Linked DNA regions of Azospirillum brasilense. The protein of the gene in region 1 binds, or shares a complex with, the protein of each later gene. Links are inferred from orthologs where the notes say so. Each region holds a gene or a part of one and is shown on either strand. Other genes may lie near its edges.

Evidence for each region.
Region 2: the proteins of tig (region 1) and rpsG are in contact, whole or in part, in a crystal structure (PDB 3GTY), measured with the Thermotoga maritima proteins. The link is inferred for Azospirillum brasilense from one-to-one orthologs. Residues at the interface, in WP_004081061.1 of Thermotoga maritima: Glu122, Val124, Val129, Leu130, Tyr133, Glu188, Gly259, Ile262, Tyr263, Glu266, Ser270, Glu273, Gln274, Glu277, Arg308, Gln311, Ile312, Ser315, Tyr316, Glu325, Arg329, Arg336, Leu363, Phe366, Trp367, Arg373, Leu377, Arg381, Leu384, Glu387; in WP_004081843.1 of Thermotoga maritima: Lys34, Lys52, Lys55, Glu59, Arg62, Gln63, Glu66, Asn67, Lys69, Val71, Arg95, Ala109, Lys110, Lys111, Gly112, Arg113, Pro114, Glu117, Glu121, Ile124, Ala125, Tyr127, Asn128, Asn129, Thr130, Gly131, Lys135, Asp139, Arg142, Met143.

What each region holds. Positions count from the first base shown.
Region 1 is NZ_CP059449.1:2,713,658-2,721,330, reverse strand. Bases 1,966-4,852 are described here. They hold tig (trigger factor), read left to right. Parts: upstream 1,966-2,685; coding sequence 2,686-4,020; downstream 4,021-4,852. Other genes in these bases: clpP (ATP-dependent Clp endopeptidase proteolytic subunit ClpP), read left to right, coding at 4,123-4,758; H1Q64_RS12955 (malonyl-CoA decarboxylase), read left to right, coding at 1,966-2,336. In the rest of the region: H1Q64_RS12960 (NAD(P)H-hydrate dehydratase), read left to right, coding at 1-665; more of H1Q64_RS12955, read left to right, coding at 771-1,965; ATP-dependent Clp protease ATP-binding subunit ClpX, read left to right, coding at 4,975-6,243; lon (endopeptidase La), read left to right, coding at 6,529-7,673. UniProt on the Bacillus subtilis protein: Involved in protein export. Acts as a chaperone by maintaining the newly synthesized protein in an open conformation. Functions as a peptidyl-prolyl cis-trans isomerase.
Region 2 is NZ_CP059449.1:1,814,820-1,817,722, reverse strand. It holds rpsG (30S ribosomal protein S7), read right to left. Parts: upstream 1,736-2,903; coding sequence 1,265-1,735; downstream 1-1,264. Other genes in the region: H1Q64_RS08535 (DJ-1/PfpI family protein), read right to left, coding at 2,440-2,903; rpsL (30S ribosomal protein S12), read right to left, coding at 1,748-2,119; fusA (elongation factor G), read right to left, coding at 1-1,238.

The sequences.
Region 1 (7,673 bases):
CCTGTCCGCCCGACTCGATGCCGATCTACGCCGCCGGCTCGCCCAGCCTGATCGTGACCGACGTGGCGGACCGCGCCGCCTTCGAGGCCCTGCTGGCGGACCCGCGCAAGAACGCGGTGCTGCTGGGGCCGGGGGCCGGAGTCGGAGCGGACACGCGGGGCTATGCGCTCGCCGCGCTGGGCGCTGGCAAGGCCTGCGTGCTGGACGCCGACGCGCTGACCAGCTTCGCCGAGTCGCCCGCCGACCTGCTCGACCGGCTGAACAAGCGCTGCCTGCTGACCCCGCACGAAGGGGAATTCGCACGGGTCTTCCCGGATCTCGCGGCGTCCGAAGGTGGCAAACTGACGCGCGCCCGCGCCGCTGCGGCGCGCTGCGGCGCGGTCGTCCTTTTGAAGGGTGCCGACACGGTGGTCGCGGCGCCGGATGGACGGGCCGTCATCAACGCCAACGCTCCGGCCGATCTGGCGACCGCCGGGTCGGGGGACGTGCTGGCGGGCATCGCGCTCGGGCTGATCGCCCAAGGGATGGACACGTTCGACGCCGCCTGTGCCGCGGTCTGGCTGCACGGCGAGGCGGCCAACGCCTTCGGACCGGGTCTGATCGCCGAGGATCTGCCGGACGCGCTGCCGGGGGTGTTGAGGCGGCTCAAGGCGGGGGTGCGCTGACCCGGCTTCCTCAGGGCATACATACGCCTGGACAGGGGGCTTACCCTTAAGGCCGGGCTCAAGCTATGGCTTGCCGAGAGCGCGCCCGCACGCCAGACTCTGGGTATGAGCGAGACGCCCGAGATCAAATCCGCTGAGACCCGGTCCAGCCCGTCCGTCCCGGCCCAGCCCCCCGCCATCGGGGTGGGAACACCGCCGGGCCTGCTCGACCGCACCCTGGACACGCTGCGCGCGGGCTGGCGCGAGATCGCCGCCTCCGCCCGCGGGGTGGTCGGCGCCGCGCCGCGCGCCAATCTGCCCAAGGAGGACGCGGAGCGGCTGAAGGAACAGATCGAAGCCTGCCTGGAGGGCCGAGGCGGCGAGGTGTCGGCGCGGGCGCGGGCGGCGCAGCTCGGCCGCACCTATCTGGCGCTGGACGGGCAGGGGCGGCGCAATTTCCTGATGATGCTGGCGCGCGATTTCGACGTGGACCGCGCCGCCGTCGACCGGGCGATGGCGACCTTCCAGACGGCGGGCGATCCGGTGTCGCGCGGCCATGCCGAGCGCGCCCTGCGCCGCGCGCTGGAGCCGCCCCGGCTGCGGCTGCTCACCCAGTTCAACGGTCTGCCGGAAGGGGTGAAGTTCCTGGTGGACCTGCGCGCCGAGCTGATGGAGATGGCGCGCGGCGAGCCGCTGCTCCAGGCGCTGGAGGACGATCTCAAGAGTCTGCTGCGCAACTGGTTCGACGTCGGCTTCCTGGAAATGCGTCGGATCACCTGGGACAGCCCGGCCTCGCTCCTGGAAAAGCTCATCAAGTACGAGGCGGTGCACGAGATCAGCGGTTGGCGGGACCTGAAGGACCGCCTCGACTCCGACCGCCGCTGCTTCGCCTTCTTCCACCCGCGCATGCCGAACGAGCCGCTGATCTTCGTCGAGGTGGCGCTGGTCCAGGGCATGTCGGACAACGTCCAGGCGCTGCTCGACCCCTCCGCCCCGGTTTGCGACCCGAAGAGCGCCGACAGCGCCATCTTCTATTCCATCTCCAACGCCCAGGTGGGGCTGGCGGGAATCAGCTTCGGCAACTTCCTCATCAAGCGGGTGGTGGACGGGCTGACCGGCGAGTTCCCCAACATCAAATGCTTCGCCACCCTGTCGCCGATTCCCGGCTTCCGCCGCTGGCTGGACCGGGAACTGGCCGAGCGCGGCGATTCGCTGCTCAGCCCGCCCGAGGCGGAACGCATCGCCGAGGCCATGACCAGTCATCCGGGAAACGGCGAATCGGAGACGGACAGCGACGCGGACGAGCGCCCGGTGCTGGCCGGAGCCCTGGCTCTGCCCTCCTGGCACGCCGACGAGGAGCTTCAAAAACAGCTTCGCGGCCCGTTGATGCGGCTGTGCGCGCACTACTTGACGACGGCGCGCGCGTCGGACCGCCGCAGCGAAAGGCCGGGCGCGGCGCCGGCGCGGGCGCTCGATCCGGTCGCGCACTTCCACCTCAGCAACGGGGCCCGCATGGAGCGGCTGAACTGGCTGGGCGACCGTTCGGCCAAGGGGCTGCGGCAGTCCTGCGGGATGATGATCAACTACCGTTACAAGCTGGGCGAGATCGACGCCAACCACGAGGCGTACCGGGGGGAGGGCAAGGTCAACGCTTCCTCCTCCATCCGGTCGTTGGGGAAGGGGGGCGGATGAGGCGGCTTGCCGTTCGCCGGGGCGCTTCCCTCGGGGCTTTCCGGGCCACCCACCAATGGCGTGCGGAACGGCGCCCATTTTGCCTGTTTGCGGCGCGAACCCTGTGCTATAGAGCGGACTTCGCCGGCAGTCCGTCGGGTGTTCCGCACCCGTCGCGGGCTGTCTATGCCATTGCGGGCGTGGCGGAACTGGTAGACGCGCCGGATTTAGGTTCCGGTGACTTCGGTCGTGGGGGTTCGAGTCCCTTCGCCCGCACCATGGCAACAGCTTGGACCGCATGGGAACACACGGTTTCGGGCCGCCCGGACGGGCGCCGCCGGGCCGGACAACGAGATAGGCTTTCGTTCCGATGAACATCACCGAGACCAGCGCCGACGGCCTGAAGCGCGAGTACAAGGTCGTCATTTCCGCCCAGGATATCGAACAGAAGGTGCAGGGCCGGCTCGAAGAGCTGCGCCGGACGGTGCAGCTCCCCGGCTTCCGTCCGGGCAAGGTGCCGGTTGCCGTGATCAAGCAGCGCTACGGCGGCAGCGTGCTGGCCGAGGCTCTGGAGGATGCGATCGCCGACAGCTCGCGCCAGGCGCTGAACGAGCGCGGCCTGCGCATCGCCATGCAGCCGAAGATCAACGTCGAGAAGTACGAGGACGGCGGCGACCTATCCTACACCATGGGCGTCGAGCTTCTGCCGGACATCGAGCCGGGCGATCTCAGCGGCCTGGAGCTTGAGAAGCCGGTCGCCACGGTCGAGGATTCGGCCGTCGACGAGGCGCTGACCCGTCTGGCCTCCGCCCATTCGGTGCAGGCCCCGGTCACCGAGGACCGCGCGGCCGAGACGGGCGACATCGCCGTGATCGACTTCGCCGGTTCGGTCGATGGCGAGGCACTGCCGGGCATGGACGGCAAGGACTACCCGCTGGAACTGGGCGCCAACCAGTTCGTTCCGGGCTTCGAGGAGCAGCTGGTCGGCGCCAAGGCCGGCGAGCACCGCACGGTGAAGGTCACCTTCCCGGCCGACTACCCGCACGACCGCCTGAAGGGTGCGGACACCGTGTTCGAGGTGGACGTCAAGGAGCTCCGCAAGAACGTCCCGGCCGAGGTCAACGACGACCTCGCCAAGGAGTTCGGCATGGAGAGCCTGGAGAAGCTGCGCGAGGCCGTCGGCGACCGCATCAAGGGCGAGTACGCCAACGTGTCGCGCCTGCGCGTCAAGCGCCAGCTCCTCGACAAGCTGGCCGAGGCGCACTCCTTCGAAGTCCCGCCGGGCATGGTGGACGTCGAGTTCGAGGGCATCTGGCAGCGCCTTCAGCAGGAGCTGAAGAACGGCACCGCCGGTGAGGACGCCGGCAAGCCGGAAGAAGAGCTGAAGACCGAGTACCGCGGCATCGCCGAGCGCCGCGTGCGCCTGGGCCTGCTGCTGTCGGAAATCGGCCGCCGCAACGACATCCAGGTGACCCAGGACGAGATCAACCGCGCCCTGATCGCGGAAGCCCGCCGCTTCCCCGGCCAGGAGCGTCAGGTGTTCGAGTTCTTCAAGCAGAACCGGGAAGCGCTGGAAAACCTCCGCGCCCCGATCTTCGAGGACAAGGTCGTTGACTACATCCTGGACCAGGCCAAGGTGAGCGAGAAGCCGGTGTCCGCCGAAGAGCTGATGAAGGACCCCGACGAGGAGGCCGAGGCGGCCTGATCGTCAGAAAGGTTGAGGGGCGGCCTACCGGTCGCCCCTTTCCATTCCTATATGTAGACTGCTCAGACGACTAACCGAGCTGCGGGAGCAGGGAAGACCACCATGTACGACTTCGAACCGAAGATGAATGCTCTGGTCCCGATGGTCATCGAGCAGACCAACCGGGGCGAACGAGCGTACGATATTTACTCGCGCCTGCTGAAGGAACGGATCATCTTCTTGATCGGTGGCGTGAACGACGCCGTCGCCAGCCTGATCTGCTCGCAGCTGCTGTTCCTGGAATCGGAGAACCCGAGCAAGGACATCGCGCTCTACATCAATTCGCCGGGCGGCTACGTCTCGGCCGGTCTCGCCATCTACGACACCATGCAGTACATCCGTCCGCAGGTGTCGACGGTGTGCATGGGGCAGGCGGCCTCGATGGGTTCGCTTCTGCTCGCCGCCGGCGCGCCGGGCAAGCGCTTCTCGCTGCCGAACAGCCGGATCATGATCCACCAGCCGTCGGGCGGCGCCCAGGGCCAGGCCTCGGACATCGAGATCCAGGCCCAGGAGATCCTGAAGCTGCGCTCGCGCCTCAACGACATCTACGTCAAGCACACCGGCCAGTCGCTCGACACCATCGAGGCGGCCATGGAGCGCGACAAGTTCATGTCTCCTGAGGAAGCCAAGGCGTTCGGCCTGATCGACGAGGTCGTGGAAAAGCGTCCCGGCTCGGTCGGCGACGGCAGCGCCGCCTGAGGGCACGCACGAACTAATGATTGATTGCGCCGGTTCCCTGTTGTTGAATGATGGGGAACCGGTCCGATGGATCGGGTTCGAAGGATGAGTGAGCGGATGCGTTAACCTTGTCGCGGGCCTTCCCCGTGACAACCTTTGAAAGGACCGGCGTCGGGGGACGCCGCAGGCGGTTGACAGGTTATACGGATCAGTCCCCCGCGAGATGACGGAGTACCGATGAGCAAGTCCAGCAGCGGCGATTCGAAGAACACGCTCTACTGCTCCTTTTGCGGCAAGAGCCAGCACGAGGTCCGCAAGCTGATTGCCGGTCCGACGGTGTTCATCTGCGATGAATGCGTCGAGCTGTGCATGGACATCATTCGCGAGGAGAACAAGACGACCCTCGTGAAGTCCCGCGACGGCGTGCCGACCCCGCGCGACATCCATGCGGTACTGGACGATTACGTGATCGGCCAGCATCACGCGAAACGGGTCCTTTCTGTTGCGGTGCACAACCACTACAAGCGGTTGGCGCACGGCACGAAGCACAACGACGTCGAACTGGCGAAGTCCAACATCCTGCTGGTCGGCCCCACGGGCTGCGGCAAGACGCTGCTCGCCCAGACGCTTGCCCGGATCATCGACGTTCCCTTCACGATGGCCGACGCCACGACCCTGACCGAGGCGGGCTATGTCGGTGAGGACGTCGAGAACATCATCCTCAAGCTGCTCCAGGCCGCCGACTACAACGTCGAGCGGGCGCAGCGCGGCATCGTCTACATCGACGAGGTCGACAAGATCAGCCGCAAGTCCGACAACCCCTCGATCACGCGCGACGTGTCGGGCGAGGGCGTGCAGCAGGCCCTGCTGAAGATCATGGAAGGCACCGTCGCCTCCGTGCCTCCGCAGGGCGGCCGCAAGCACCCGCAGCAGGAATTCCTGCAGGTCGACACCAGCAACATCCTGTTCATCTGCGGCGGTGCCTTCGCCGGGCTGGACAAGATCATCGCGCAGCGCGGCAAGGGCACCTCGATCGGCTTCGGCGCCGACGTCCGTGGTCCGGACGAGCGTTCGACCGGCGATATCCTGCGTGAGGTCGAGCCCGAGGATTTGCTGAAATTCGGCCTGATCCCCGAGTTCATTGGCCGTCTGCCGGTGGTCGCAACCCTGTCCGACCTGGACGAGGCGGCTCTGGTCGAGATCCTCACCAAGCCGAAGAACGCCCTGGTCAAGCAGTACCAGCGCCTGTTCGAGATGGAGGATGTCCGTCTGGAATTCTCCGACGACGCCCTGCGCACCATCTCCCATAAGGCGATCCAGCGGAAGACCGGCGCCCGTGGCCTGCGTTCGATCATGGAGTCGATCCTGCTCGACCCAATGTTCGATCTGCCGGGTCTGTCGGGGGTGGAAAGCATCCTGGTCAACAAGGAAGTGGTCGAAGGGCGCGCCAAGCCGCTTTACGTCCACGCCGAGCGCCGCGGGGAGCAGCAGGCACCGGGTGCCTGAGTTCGTCACGGCCGATCAGTATCGGATACGGGGAAGGGCGCCTTTGGGCGCCCTTTGTCGTTTCCGGCTTATGCAGACATCGAGGGAGCCACTCGGGCCGCGGAGCGGTCGGACCGGCATGTCGCACCGCCATACGGAATTGGGGTTCTGGCCCTTGAAGGGGGGCTATGGCTGTGCCACGTTAGAAAAAGTGCCGGTTTTCGATCCCTGTGCTCATCCCTCGAGGCGGGGCTCTTCCCAGGCCCATCCCGGGCTGACGGCGTCCCAATGAAAGAGGCCCAATCAATGTTCGAAATCCCTCGTGGTGCCCTCTATCCGGTCCTGCCGCTCCGCGACATCGTGGTTTTCCCCCACATGATCGTGCCTCTTTTCGTCGGCCGTGAGAAATCCGTGCGCGCCCTGGAAGACGTGATGAAGGACGACAAACAGATCCTTCTCGTCACCCAGAAGAATGCCGCGCAGGACGATCCGACGCCGGCCGATATCTACAGCGTCGGCACCGTTGGGACCGTGTTGCAGCTGCTGAAGCTGCCCGACGGAACGGTGAAGGTGCTCGTGGAGGGCGGCCAGCGCGCGTCCATCACCAAGTTCGCCGAGAACGAGGATTTCTTCCAGGCCCACGCCGACCTCGTCGAGGAGAAGGTCGGGGAAAGTCAGGAGCTTGAGGCGCTGGGACGCGCGGTCGTCTCGCAATTCGAGCAGTACATCAAGCTGAACAAGAAGATCCCGCCGGAGGTTCTGGTTTCGATCAACCAGATCGAGGAGCCGGGGAAGCTGGCGGACACCGTCGCCTCCCATCTCGCGCTGAAGATTCCGGAGAAGCAGCAGCTTTTGGAATGCGCCACGGTGTCTGAGCGGCTGGAGCGGGTCTACGCCTTCATGGAAGGTGAGATTGGCGTCCTGCAGGTCGAAAAGCGCATCCGCAACCGCGTCAAGCGGCAGATGGAGAAGACTCAGCGCGAGTACTATCTCAACGAACAGCTCAAGGCGATCCAGAAGGAACTCGGCGAGACCGAGGACGGCCGCGACGAGTCGGCCGAGCTCGAAGAGAAGATCAACAAGACCCGCTTCTCCAAGGAAGCCCGCGACAAGGCCCTGGCCGAGCTGAAGAAGCTGCGCTCCATGAGCCCGATGTCGGCCGAGGCGACGGTGGTGCGCAACTACCTGGACTGGATGCTCTCCATTCCCTGGAAGAAGCGCACCAAGGTGAAGAAGGACCTGAAGCTCGCGCAGAAGATCCTCGACGCCGACCATTACGGCCTGGAGAAGGTCAAGGAACGCATTCTCGAATATCTCGCGGTCCAGAACCGCATGAACAAGGTGAAGGGGCCGATCCTTTGCCTCGTCGGCCCCCCCGGCGTCGGCAAGACCTCGCTCGGCAAGTCGATCGCCAAGTCCACGGGGCGCAACTTCGTGCGTATGTCGCTCGG
Region 2 (2,903 bases), 900 kb from region 1 along the record:
ACGGCCACCTCGATGACCGGTTCCGGAAACTCCATCCGTTCCAGGACGATGGGCTTGGCGGGATCGCACAGCGTGTCGCCGGTCGTCGTGCTCTTCAGCGCGGTGAAGGCGACGATGTCGCCGGCGTAGGCCTCGTCGATCTCCTCCCGGCTGTTGGCGTGCATCAGCAGCATGCGGCCGATGCGCTCCTTCTCGTCCTTGCCGGGGTTCAGCACGGCGGTGCCGGAGGCGACGGTGCCGGAATAGACGCGCACGAAGGTCAGTGATCCGACGAAGGGATCGTTCATGATCTTGAAGGCGAGCGCGGAGAAGGGAGCGGTGTCGTCCGGTGCGCGCTCGTCCGTCTCGGGGCTGCCGACACGGTGCCCTTTGACCGCCCCGACGTCCACGGGGGCCGGCAGATAGTCCACCACGGCGTCCAGCATCGGCTGGATGCCCTTGTTCTTGAAGGCCGAGCCGCAGAGGACCGGCACGAAGCGCAGGCCGATGGTGCCCTTGCGGATGCAGGCCTTGAGCGTGTCCGCGGAGGGTTCCTGCCCGGACTCGAGATAGGCCTCCATGGCCGCGTCGTCGAGTTCCAGGACGGCGTCGAGCAGCGCCTGGCGGTGGCGCGCTGCTTCGTCCCTCAGGGCGTCCGGAATGTCGGTGTAATAGAATTCGGCGCCCAGCGTCTCTTCTTTCCAGACGATGGCGCGCATGGCGACCAGATCGGCGACGCCGACAAAGCTGGCCTCGGACCCGATCGGAAGCTGGAGAACGAGCGGGAAAGCGCCCAGCCGTTCCTTCATCATGGCGACGCAGCGGAAGAAGTCCGCGCCGGTGCGATCCAGCTTGTTGACGAAACACATGCGGGGCACGCCGTACTTGTCGGCCTGCCGCCACACGGTCTCAGACTGAGGCTCCACCCCCGCAACGGAGTCGAACACCGCAACCGCACCGTCGAGCACGCGCAGGCTGCGTTCGACTTCAATGGTGAAGTCGACGTGCCCCGGCGTGTCGATGATGTTGATGCGGTGATCGCGCCAGAAGCAGGTCGTGGCCGCGGAGGTGATGGTGATGCCCCGTTCCTGTTCCTGCTCCATCCAATCCATCACCGCGGTGCCCTCGTGCACCTCACCGATTTTGTACGACTTTCCAGTGTAGTACAAAATGCGTTCGGTGGTCGTGGTCTTACCGGCATCGATGTGAGCCATGATGCCGATGTTGCGGTAACGGTTCAGGGGATGGGAACGGGGCATGACAAGCACCTGGGCCGGTGGGTGCCTTACCAGCGGTAGTGCGAGAAGGCCTTGTTGGCTTCCGCCATACGATGGGTGTCTTCGCGCTTCTTCACGGCAGTGCCACGCTGGTTGGCGGCATCCAGCAGCTCACCCGACAGACGCTCGGTCATGGTGTTTTCCGAGCGGGCGCGGGCGGCGCCGATGAGCCAGCGGATGGCCAGGGCCTGGGCGCGGTCCGTGCGGACCTCGACCGGAACCTGATAGGTGGCGCCACCGACGCGACGCGAGCGCACTTCGAGGTGCGGCTTCACGTTCAGCAGGGCGTCGTGGAAGACCTGAACCGGCTCGTTCTTGGTCTTGGCCTCGATGCGGCTGAGCGCGCCGTAGACGATGCGCTCGGCAGCGGACTTCTTGCCGTCCAGCATCAGGCAGTTCATGAACTTGGTCAGGACGCGGTCGCCATACTTGGCGTCCGGCAGGACCTCACGCTTCTCGGCGCGACGACGACGGGACATCGTGAATACTCCTTACTTCGGACGCTTCGCGCCGTACTTCGAACGACGCTGCTTACGGTCCTTCACGCCCTGGGTATCGAGCGTGCCGCGGATGATGTGGTAGCGAACGCCGGGAAGATCCTTCACACGGCCGCCGCGGATCATAACCACCGAGTGTTCCTGGAGGTTATGGCCTTCACCGGGGATGTAGGAGGTCACTTCGAAGCCGTTCGTCAGGCGAACGCGGGCGACCTTACGCAGAGCCGAGTTCGGCTTCTTCGGCGTGGTCGTGTAGACGCGGGTGCAGACGCCACGCTTCTGCGGGCACGCCTCCATCGCGGGAACCTTATTGCGCGCGGCCAAGGGCTCGCGCGGCTTACGGATCAACTGGTTGATCGTCGGCATATCTGCCCTTCATCCCTTCAGGTCGATCGGCCGGCGGAGCCGGACCGATTGGAAAAACGCCCAGCGTTAACCGGACGATACAAAAGCCCGCCTGCGAAGCCTGAGGGGCTTCGAGCGGGCCCAATGGTCGAACGCCGTCGGATCGGTCCGCAAGGACCCTGTCGTTCAGCTATGTCGCTTGGGTTCAGCCGGATGCCGGACGGAATGGACGAAAGACCTTCCCGAGGCTCCTTTTGAAGTTCGCGGACTATATGGGTCTGCCGGGAACCCGTCAAGCGCGCAGATGACCGTTCTTCGTGCGCTTCGACGACGTTTTTGCGTCAGCTGGCGCGAGCGGACCGGCGGCGTCGCAACGCGTCGGCACCTGCCGCCACCGCGGCGGCCCGCGCCTCAAGCATCGGGCGCATCCGCGTGAGGAGATCGGCCGTCACCACCTCCCCCGCCCCGTCCGGCACACCGGCGTTGAAGGGCGGCTGGGGGTCGTATTCGATGGAGAGCTGGACGAGTTTCGCGGCCTGCTCGCCGAACAGGTCGGCAACGATCCGCAGCGCCACGTCTATTCCAGCGGTCACGCCGCCGCCGGTGTATAGGGTGCCGTCCGCCACCACGCGCTCAGCGACCGGCGTGGCGCCGAAGGCAGCGAGGAAGTCACGGGAGGCCCAATGCGTGCCGGCCCGCTTCCCCTCCAGCAACCCGGCGGCGCCGAGAACCAGGGAGCCGGTGCAGATCCCGGAGATATACCGAGTGCTGGACCCCCGCTCCTCCAGGAAGCTCAAAACCTCCT